3 regions of the Rhizobium rosettiformans genome follow, and region 3 is predicted to be linked to each of the others. Evidence: predicted binding sites of a transcription regulator. Region 3 holds the regulator's gene; each other region holds the start of a gene.

Region 1 (3,278 bases), 700 kb from region 3:
ATCGCGTGCGCTACTATGCAGCCGGCATCACACGACATGCGGTGCCGCGCGAATGGTATCTGCAGCGGTGCAGACAGATCCTCGGCGAGCTCGAGGCATCACCCGAGCTCGAAGAGCTGATGCGAAGGGCGAACTACTACAACAGATTGCCCCCATGCTCCGTCGAGCCCGGCACGAGATTGAACGCGGTGGACCGGGCCCAGAGCCGCTATTACTTCGATCTCGACGAGTATCTGCGCTATTTTCCCTGTCGGTTGAAGGTCGATTATCTCTTCGGCGACGTGACATGGGTTCCAAACACGCCAAGCATCGTCAAGAGCCGCCCGACCGGAGGGGAGAACGGAAACTCCGTGCTTCTGAACCTCGACAAGCTCCGGCATTTCCGGCTATGCGCCGACGACACGCCCTGGGAGAAGAAGAAGCCGATGGCCGTGTGGCGCGGAGCGCTCAACAATCCACTCCGCATGGAATTGCTACGCCGGCATCATGAGAGCGCGTCTGCTGATGTCGGCCATATCGGAGAAACAAAAGACGGTGTCCAGGCCAAAGGCTTCCTCAGCCCGCAGGACCAGATGGGCTATCGCTATATCCTGTCCATCGAGGGCTTCGACGTCGCCACCAACCTGAAATGGATCATGGCTTCGCGCAGCGTCTGCGTGATGCCGAAGGGGCGCTACGAGACATGGTTCATGGAAGGCGGCCTGATCCCCGACCATCACTTCGTCGAAGTACGCCCTGATTTCAGCGACCTCGAGGACAAGATCGCCGAGCTGGAACGCAATCCGCAATGGGCGCAGGACATCGTGGCCAATGCCAATGCCTATGTCGCCTCGTTCTGCGATCGCAAGACCGAGCGCAAGGTCTCCCTGCTGGTGCTTCAGAAGTATTTCGAAGCGACGGGGCAGCTTCCCCCGTCAGCCTTCAGCCCGCTGTTCTTTCAGCAGACGCGCGAATTACAGCCTGCATGACCCGTCAGTAGGTTTCCGGAACATACATATCCGCCGGCACAGGATGGCGGATGTAGTCTGCATTGCGCACGCGTGCGGGAAGCTCGATCGCTTCCTTTGGCACATGCTCATAAGGCACCTGCGTCAGGAGATGCGCGATCATGTTGAGCCGAGCCTTCTTCTTGTCGACGGCCTGGACCACCCACCAGGGCGCCTCCGGGATATGCGTGCGCTCCAGCATCTCTTCCTTAGCGCGGGTATAGCTTTCCCAGTGTATCCGGCTTTCGAGATCCATCGGCGAGAGCTTCCACTGCTTCAGGGGATCGTTGATCCGCATCCGGAAGCGAAATTCCTGCTCCTCGTCCGTAATCGAGAACCAGTATTTGACGAGGATGATACCGGAGCGCACCAGCATGCGTTCAAACTCCGGGACGGAGCGGAAAAACTCCTCCAGTTCGTCCGGTGTGCAGAAACCCATGACCCGCTCGACACCGGCGCGATTGTACCACGAGCGATCGAACAGAACCATTTCGCCGGCCGTTGGCAGATGCTGCACATAGCGCTGGAAATACCACTGGCTGCGCTCGCGCTCGGTCGGCGCCGGCAGAGCGACGACCCGGCAGACGCGCGGGTTGAACCGCTGGGTCACGCGCTTGATGGCGCCGCCTTTGCCAGCCGAATCACGACCCTCGAACAGCACGACCATTTTCAGCTTCTTGTACTGCACCCAGTCCTGCAGGCGGACCAGCTCATGCTGGAGGCGGAAGAGTTCGCGAAAGTAGATCTTCCGGTCGATCATGGGTTCGGACATGCCGTCGGCGACAAGCTGGTCAAGCCGATCCTCTTCCAATTGCTGCTCAAGCTCCTCGTCGAAGCTGTCGAGGAGTTCGGTTTTGATGCGGTGGATCTCTTCGTTCATTGCGCCGGTTCCGAGAGGGTGCGATACTGACGAAGATCAATCATGCTTACGCGAAAGCTTCATGACAGCCGCATGTCATGGGGTACTCGAACCAATTGCCGACATCAGCGAAAACTGGTATGACGCCGCCCATGGGATCGAAATTCGGATGCCTCGCGAACCAGTTTATCGTGCTGCAGGACCACAAGCGTCTGCCGGCACGCTTCTTCGCGCGCGTTCAAGGGGCCCTTGCGAGCCTTCGCGGCTGAGCTCCTGCGACCGGAAGACCGGCGCGATAAGACCTCACACTTCAAGAAATCCCTTATACTCAGTCTGGATGGAACTCACCCATGAGCGCACCCCGCACCCTTTACGACAAGATCTGGGACGACCACGTCGTCGATCGCCAGGATGACGGCACCTGTCTTCTCTACATCGACCGTCACCTCGTGCATGAAGTGACGAGCCCCCAGGCCTTCGAAGGTCTGCGCATGGCTGGCCGCAAGGTCCGCGCGCCGCAGAAAACGCTTGCGGTCGTTGACCACAACGTGCCGACCTCGCCGGACCGCCACCTCGGCATCAAGAACGAGGAAAGCCGCATTCAGGTCGAGGCGCTCGCTACGAACGCAGCCGAATTCGGCGTCGAATACTACTCGGCTTCCGACAAGCGTCAGGGCATCGTGCACATCGTCGGCCCGGAACAGGGCTTTACCCTGCCCGGCATGACCATCGTCTGCGGCGATAGCCACACCTCGACGCATGGCGCCTTCGGAGCGCTGGCCCATGGCATCGGCACATCAGAGGTCGAGCACGTGCTCGCCACCCAGACGCTGATCCAGAAGAAGGCGAAGAACATGCTGGTGCGTGTGGATGGCGTTTTGCCCGACCACGTCACTGCCAAGGACATCATCCTCGCCATCATCGGCGAGATCGGCACGGCCGGCGGCACCGGCCACGTCATCGAATTCGCCGGCGAAGCCATTGAGGCGCTGTCGATGGAAGGTCGCATGACCGTCTGCAACATGACGATCGAGGGCGGCGCCCGCGCCGGTCTCATCGCCCCCGACGAAAAGACCTTCGAATACATCAAAGACAAGCCGCGTGCGCCGAAGGGCGAAGCGCTCGAGCAGGCGATTGCCTACTGGAAGACGCTGAAGTCCGACGAAGGCGCGCACTTCGATCGCGTCGTCGTACTCGACGCGGCCAACCTGCCGCCGATCGTCTCCTGGGGCTCGTCGCCGGAAGACGTCGTATCGATCGAGGGCGTCGTCCCGAACCCCGACGACATCCAGGACGAGACGAAGCGCACCTCCAAGTGGCGTGCGCTCGACTATATGGGCCTGAAGCCAGGCACCAAGATCACCGACATCGCCATCGACCGCGTCTTCATCGGCTCCTGCACCAATGGCCGCATCGAGGACCTGCGCGAAGTG
Region 2 (3,278 bases), 1.9 Mb from region 3:
CCTTCTGGACGCCGCGCTTGGACGACCAGACGACCAGCGGCGTCTCATGCTCGCGCTTCATCGTCTCGACCGAGGCTTTGCGGGTTGCAACCACATTCGCCATATAGCCACTTTCGGTATAGACCTCGTGGAGTGGCGGTAAATGGTCGCCGAAGAGAACAATGATCGTTTCGCGGCGCCGCTTCTTGGCCCAGTCCATCAGATCCTTGAGGCTCTCGTCGGCTTCCTTCACGCCCTGTGTATAGGTCTCCAGCGCGCTGACATTGCGCTCGGACAGGGTGGGGGCATCCACGCCGATGGTATTCTTCACATAGCGGTTGCGCTCGTACGGGCCGTGGCCCTGCAGCGTGACGGCGAAGAAGAAGAAGGGCTCGTCCGTGTTGTCGGCCTCCTTGATGATGTAACGGGTGAGCGCGTCGTCGGAAGCAAAGATGCCCCGTTTGTCCATGGCCGGCATGGTCTCTTCCGAATGAAACTGCCGGAAACCGAGCGACTGGTAGACATTGTTACGGTTCCAGAACCAGCCCTGGAAGGGATGGAAAGCCTTCGTCACATAGCCCTTGGATTCAAAGAAGGTCGCAAGCGAGGGGACCGGGCGGCGGATATACTGCTGATAGGGGATGCTGCCATAGGGCAGGAAGGCGTTCGAAAAGCCGGTCAGGGCCTCGAATTCGACATTGGCGGTCATGCCGCCGAATTCCGGCGAGAAGACGTGGCCGGACTGGCTCGCCCTGATGGTTGGCATCGGATCCGCCGAATAGCGGATGCTGCTCATGCGGGTCGGATCCCAGAGGGATTCGCTCATGACGACGATGACATCCGCCTGACGGCCGGAGAAGAAGGAGGCCGGCAGCAGATCGGTCTGCATGTCGGTAATCGCGACCTTGCTGTAGCCGTCGGGTGCTGCGACGTTGGCCATCGGCACGTTGAAGGCGAAGGCGAGCAGGAAACCGTTGTGGCGATAGTTTTCCTTCTGGTCCCACATCATCGGCACGATTTTCAGCCGATCACGCAAGGCCGAGTAGGTCATCGGATCCATCAGCGACGCGAAGCCGGCGAGCAGCGGAATCGCAAGAGCAACCCGAACTCCGCGGCCTGTCAGATTGAGGCGCGGGAAGACCTTCCGGCTCTTCCAGATGAGCGCGAAAAAGGCCGCAACGGCAACAAGGCCGCCAATTGCAAGTGCGACTGCCTTCATCGGTTCTGCGGCGACCATGGCCGGCAGGAGCTGCAGGATCTGGCGACCAAAGAGAAGGTCGCTGGGGAAGAGCGGATCCGACAGGAAAAGCTGCTTCTGGCCGGAGAAAAAGGCGGGCAGGATTGCCAGCGGGGCGATGAGAAGTGTCGACTGATAAGCCTTGCCGATGATCGCATCGGCAAAGGCGAGTATCAGGAATACGATGCCGACTGCCACCAGACCCGGCCGGTTCGACGCAGTCATGTAGTCAACCACATCGACCATGCTGCCGCGCGCCAAAATCTCGCTCAGGAAGACGATGGCGGCGGCAATAAGCCCGGTGTTTATCAGCTGAATCGCAAATTGGATGATCCAAGAGCTGCCGATTTCGCGCTCGCGCAGGACGCCGACGGCGCTAACGACATTTGCGATTCGCGATTTCGGGCTGGTTTGGACCACGTCGAACTCCAGGTCATGGGAGGGTGTCATGAAAGGTTCGCATAGGTGTCACATAAACGTCATGAATGCTACATGAACCGCGGCGTATGAGCCTTTGTTCCCGTCATTTCCTGCGCTTCGGTTTGTGCTCGGGTTCGTGCTGGCGCACCCAGCCGGTGGGGTCGCGAAGAAGCAGCGTTGCGAACCGTCCGGCGAGCCGCTAAATCGGTGTCATGAGCGAAGCAAAGAAGATCTCCGACGTCCTGCGCATTGCGGTGGCACAGTTCAATCCTGTCGTCGGCGATGTCGCCGGCAATCTGGCCAAGGCTCGCGCAGCGCGGGCGGATGCGGCCGGGCAGGGGGCTGACCTCCTCTTGCTGACGGAGCTCTTCATTTCCGGCTATCCGCCGGAAGATCTCGTCCTGAAGCCCTCCTTCCTGAAAGCCTGCCTGCAGGCCGTGGAGGCGCTCGCGGCTGACACCGCCGATGGCGGTCCGGGCGTCATCGTCGGCTTTCCGCGTGAGGGGGAGAAGGGACGGCACAATTCCGTCGCGATCCTCGATGGTGGCAAGATCCTCGCCTTTCGCGACAAGATCGATCTGCCGAACTACGGCGAATTCGACGAGAAGCGGGTGTTTACCGAAGGCGAGATGCCGGGGCCGGTGAATTTCCGCGGTGTCCGGATTGGCGTGCCGATCTGCGAGGAGATCTGGAACGATCTCGGTGTCTGCGAGACGCTTGCCGAGACGGGCGCCGAAATCCTGCTCGTGCCGAACGGCTCGCCCTATTATCGCGGCAAGGTCGATATCCGTCATCAGGTGGCGCTGCGCCAGGTGATCGAGACAGGCCTTCCTCTTGTGTTTGCCAACCAGCTCGGCGGTCAGGACGAACTCGTTTTCGATGGTGCGAGCTTTGCCTTCAACGGTGACAAGTCGCTTGCCTTCCAGATGAGCCAGTTCGAGGAGACGCTGTCGGTCACGACCTGGAAGCGGACCGCGGATGGCTGGCGCTGCGATCAGGGGCCGATGTCGCGCATTCCGGAAAAGGAAGAGGCCGACTACCGCGCCTGCGTTCTGGGCTTCCGGGATTATGTCAACAAGAACGGCTTCAAGAGCGTCGTGCTCGGGCTCTCCGGTGGTATCGATTCCGCCATCTGTGCGGCGATCGCGGTGGACGCGCTTGGCGAGGAGCGGGTTCGCACGATCATGCTGCCTTACCGATATACTTCTCAGGAAAGCTTTGCCGATGCCGAAGCCTGCGCCAAGGCACTCGGCTGCCACTACGATATCGTGCCGATCCAGGACCCGGTCGAAGGGTTTCTCTCGTCGCTGTCCGACATGTTCGAGGGGACCGAGAGCGGCATTACCGAAGAGAACCTGCAGAGCCGGACGCGCGGCACGATCCTGATGGCGATCTCCAACAAGTTCGGCTCCATGGTCGTGACGACCGGCAACAAGTCCGAGATGTCGGTGGGTTATGCCACGCTCTACGGCGACATGAATGGTGGTTTCAATCCGATCAAGGACCTCTACAAGATGCAGGTCTATGCGCTCTCGGCCTGGCGCAACGAAAACGTGCCGCCGGGTGCGCTTGGCCCGTCAGGCGAGGTGATCCCGGCCAATATCCTGTCGAAGGCACCGTCTGCGGAACTGCGCCCGAACCA
Region 3 (3,278 bases):
GATCGCACATTCGAGGGCTTCAGCGCCCGAATTGGTGAAGAAGACACGGTCGGCGAAGGTGACATCGGTCAGACGCTTGGCCAGCACTTCCTGCCCCGGCACCTCATAGAGGTTGGAGAGGTGCCAGACCTTGTCGGCCTGATCCTTCAACGCGCCAACGACATGGGGATGGCCATGGCCGACCGAGGTGACGGCGACACCGGCTGCGAAATCGAGATAGCGTTCACCACTTTCGGTCACGAGCCAGACGCCCTCGCCTCGCTCGAAACGCAGCGGCGCCCGATTGTAGGTCTGGTAGAGCGGCGTAGCTTCGGCCATGGCTGTCACGATCCTTCTCGACAATCCGTCACACGAGACGGAGCGGCCTCTCGAGGCCTCAGAAAATTAAAAATGCCGCCTCGCGGCGGCGCGGGCACTATCGGCATTTCACCCTGCAATGTCAACGAATTCCACAGGAATCGCAGGAGTAGACGCGGATTTGGTCGCCTCGCCCCAGACGCGTGCGCGACAAGATTCCACCTGTTGCATACTTGACTCACTCGGGAAGCAAGTTGGGGAAAACCGGAAAATCGATTCCAGATGATTCCCCCGACTCTTGTCACGGAGTCAGCGTGCCACTAGGTTAAATTTCATTAATAGATTGCATGCGGCGGAAGTGCTCACCGACAGTAACGAGGCGGTTATGTTTCGAATTCGTTCGAAGCAGGGGTGACGGATTCTGCCATGACAGACGCGAGCGGCGGAGAGAAGTGGCATGACGACTGCGCAATGGAGTGACGACAGGGTCGAAAGACTGAAGCGACTGTGGGCCGAAGGCCTCAGCGCAAGCCAGATTGCGGCACAGCTCGGCGGCGTGAGCCGAAATGCCGTTATCGGCAAGGTACACCGACTGAACCTTCCGGGTCGGGCCAAGGCAGGCGGCAGCTCGACTGCGGCACGCCCGGCGAAACGTCCGGCGCAGACGCAGCGTCCGGCGACCTTCCAGAACCGGCCTGCGGCGACGGCGACCACGCGAACCGTGACCCGTGCAGCTGGCGCGACAATGCTGAAGGAAGAGATCGAGGTCGAGGCTTACGAGGAAGCCGAAGTTCGCCGTCCGCTGAACGTGGTCGTGCCGATCTCGCGACGTCTCGCCCTCACCGAGCTGACCGAGCGCACCTGCAAGTGGCCAATCGGCGATCCGATGAAGGACGATTTCCACTTCTGCGGCTGCGAAATCGCCGATAGCGCACCTTACTGTACCTATCACGCGAAGCTCGCCTATCAGCCTGTCAGCGAACGCCGCAAGGCCGCTCGCTGATATCAAGCGAAGCTTGGAGTTTTAGACGGGTCCTTCGGGGCCCGTTTTTCGTTACCGCCTGTCGCCCATGGAAAAGGGCCGCAACGGACAATCCGCGCGGCCCTTGATGCATGATGGGTTCGGCCGGTCAGGCTTCCATCGAATAGCCGGCACCGCGAACGGTGCGGATGACATCCTGCATGTTGGAGAAGTTGAGCGCCTTGCGCAGGCGACCGACATGCACGTCGACCGTACGTTCGTCGACATAGATGTCGTGGCCCCAGACACCGTCGAGAAGCTGCGAGCGAGAGAAGACCCGGCCAGGCGACGCCATCAGGAACTCCAGAAGGCGGAACTCGGTCGGCCCGAGACGAACCTCGCGGCTCTTGCGATGCACCCGATGCGTCTCGCGATCAAGCTCGATGTCGCCGCAGCGCAGGACGCTGGACAGGACTTCGGGCTTGGCACGCCGCAACATGGCCTTAACGCGAGCCATCAGTTCCGGGGTAGAGAAGGGCTTGACGACATAGTCGTCGGCACCTGTCGCCAGACCACGCACGCGCTCGCTTTCCTCGCCGCGCGCCGTCAGCATGATGATCGGCAGACGCTCGGTCTCGGGTCGCACGCGCAAACGGCGGCACAGTTCGATGCCGGAGACGCCCGGAAGCATCCAGTCCAGGATCAGGAGATCGGGCACGCGCTCCTGAAGCCGGATCTCGGCTTCGTCGCCCCGCAGGATCGTTTCGACCTCATAACCCTCGGCTTCGAGATTGTAACGCAGGAGGACCGAAAGGGCCTCCTCGTCTTCGACTACGGCAATCTTCGGCTGCATTGATCATCAACCTCGCTGGCCATCGTCACTCGGTGATCGCGCCGACGGAAGAGGTCAGGTCTTCCTTCGGGCGCTCGCCTTCCGGCTGGGCGCCGGTGGCCATGTAGTAGATGGTCTCGGCGATGTTGGTCGCGTGATCGCCGATGCGCTCGATGTTCTTGGCGCAGAACAAGAGATGGGTGCAGCTCGTGATGTTGCGCGGGTCTTCCATCATATAGGTCAGGAGTTCGCGGAAGAGCGAGGTGTAGATCGCATCGATCTCCTCGTCGCGGTCACGGATGGACTTAGCCTTTTCAGCCGAACGGGTCGTGTAGACGTCGAGCACTTCCTTGAGCTGGGCAAGAGCCAGGTCCGAAAGGTGCTCCAGGCCACGAGCGAGCTTGCGCGGAACGCCGGTTGCCTGAACGGCGACGACACGCTTGGAGTTGCTCTTACCGAGGTCACCGACGCGCTCGAGATCGGCCGCGATACGCAGCGCACCGATGATTTCGCGAAGATCCGAGGCGACCGGCTGGCGCTTTGCGATGGTGATGACTGCCTTGTCGCCGATCTCGCGCTCCATGGCATCCATGAGCACGTCGTCGGAGATCACCTTCTGAGCGAGGGCAGCGTCGGAATTGACCAGCGCGCGCACGCTTTCGGCGACCATCTGTTCCGCCAGACCGCCCATTTCGGAAATACGGCGCATCAGGAACTTCAGTTCCTCGTCGAAGGCCGAGTAGATGTGTGTGGAGCCCATTTGAAACGTCCTTGAAATTGAGTTCAACCGAGGATGGTGCCCGGGCTCAGCCGAAGCGGCCCATGATGTAGTCCTGGGTGCGCTGGTCATCCGGATTGGTGAACATCTTGTCGGTGTCGTTCTCCTCGACCAGATTGCCGAGGTGGAACATGGCGGTGCGCTGGGAAACGCGGGCCGCCTGCTGCATCGAGTGCGTCACGATGACGATGGTGAAATTCTCGCGCAGTTCATGGATCAGTTCTTCCACCTTGGCGGTGGCGATCGGGTCGAGCGCCGAGCAGGGCTCGTCCATCAGGATGACTTCCGGGCTGACGGCGACGGCACGCGCGATGCACAGACGCTGCTGCTGACCACCGGAAAGACCTGTACCGGCGGCATCAAGACGGTCCTTGACCTCGTTCCAGAGGCCGGCCTTCTGCAGCGCGGTC

Evidence for each region. The regulator PhoB, encoded in region 3, activates phosphate uptake and scavenging genes when phosphate is short. The targets are predictions, from matches to a motif close to TGTCATNNANCTGTCAT.
Region 1: the regulator PhoB is predicted to act here: its motif matches at 1,917-1,933, upstream of ppk2 (polyphosphate kinase 2).
Region 2: the regulator PhoB is predicted to act here: its motif matches at 1,683-1,699, upstream of D4A92_RS18590 (LTA synthase family protein).

Annotation. Positions count from the first base shown of each region.
Region 1 covers NZ_CP032405.1:1,187,162-1,190,439, forward strand. Annotated here, with positions in the region: gene D4A92_RS05690 (glycosyl transferase family 90) at 1-968, shown strand, start outside; gene ppk2 (polyphosphate kinase 2) at 973-1,866, opposite strand; gene leuC (3-isopropylmalate dehydratase large subunit) at 2,196-3,278, shown strand, end outside.
Region 2 covers NZ_CP032405.1:3,788,002-3,791,279, reverse strand. Annotated here, with positions in the region: gene D4A92_RS18590 (LTA synthase family protein) at 1-1,666, opposite strand, end outside; gene D4A92_RS18585 (NAD+ synthase) at 1,849-3,278, shown strand, end outside.
Region 3 covers NZ_CP032405.1:1,889,122-1,892,399, reverse strand. Annotated here, with positions in the region: gene D4A92_RS09065 (aspartate aminotransferase family protein) at 1-318, opposite strand, end outside; gene D4A92_RS09060 (GcrA family cell cycle regulator) at 755-1,300, shown strand; gene phoB (phosphate regulon transcriptional regulator PhoB) at 1,428-2,111, opposite strand; gene phoU (phosphate signaling complex protein PhoU) at 2,137-2,850, opposite strand; gene pstB (phosphate ABC transporter ATP-binding protein PstB) at 2,897-3,278, opposite strand, start outside.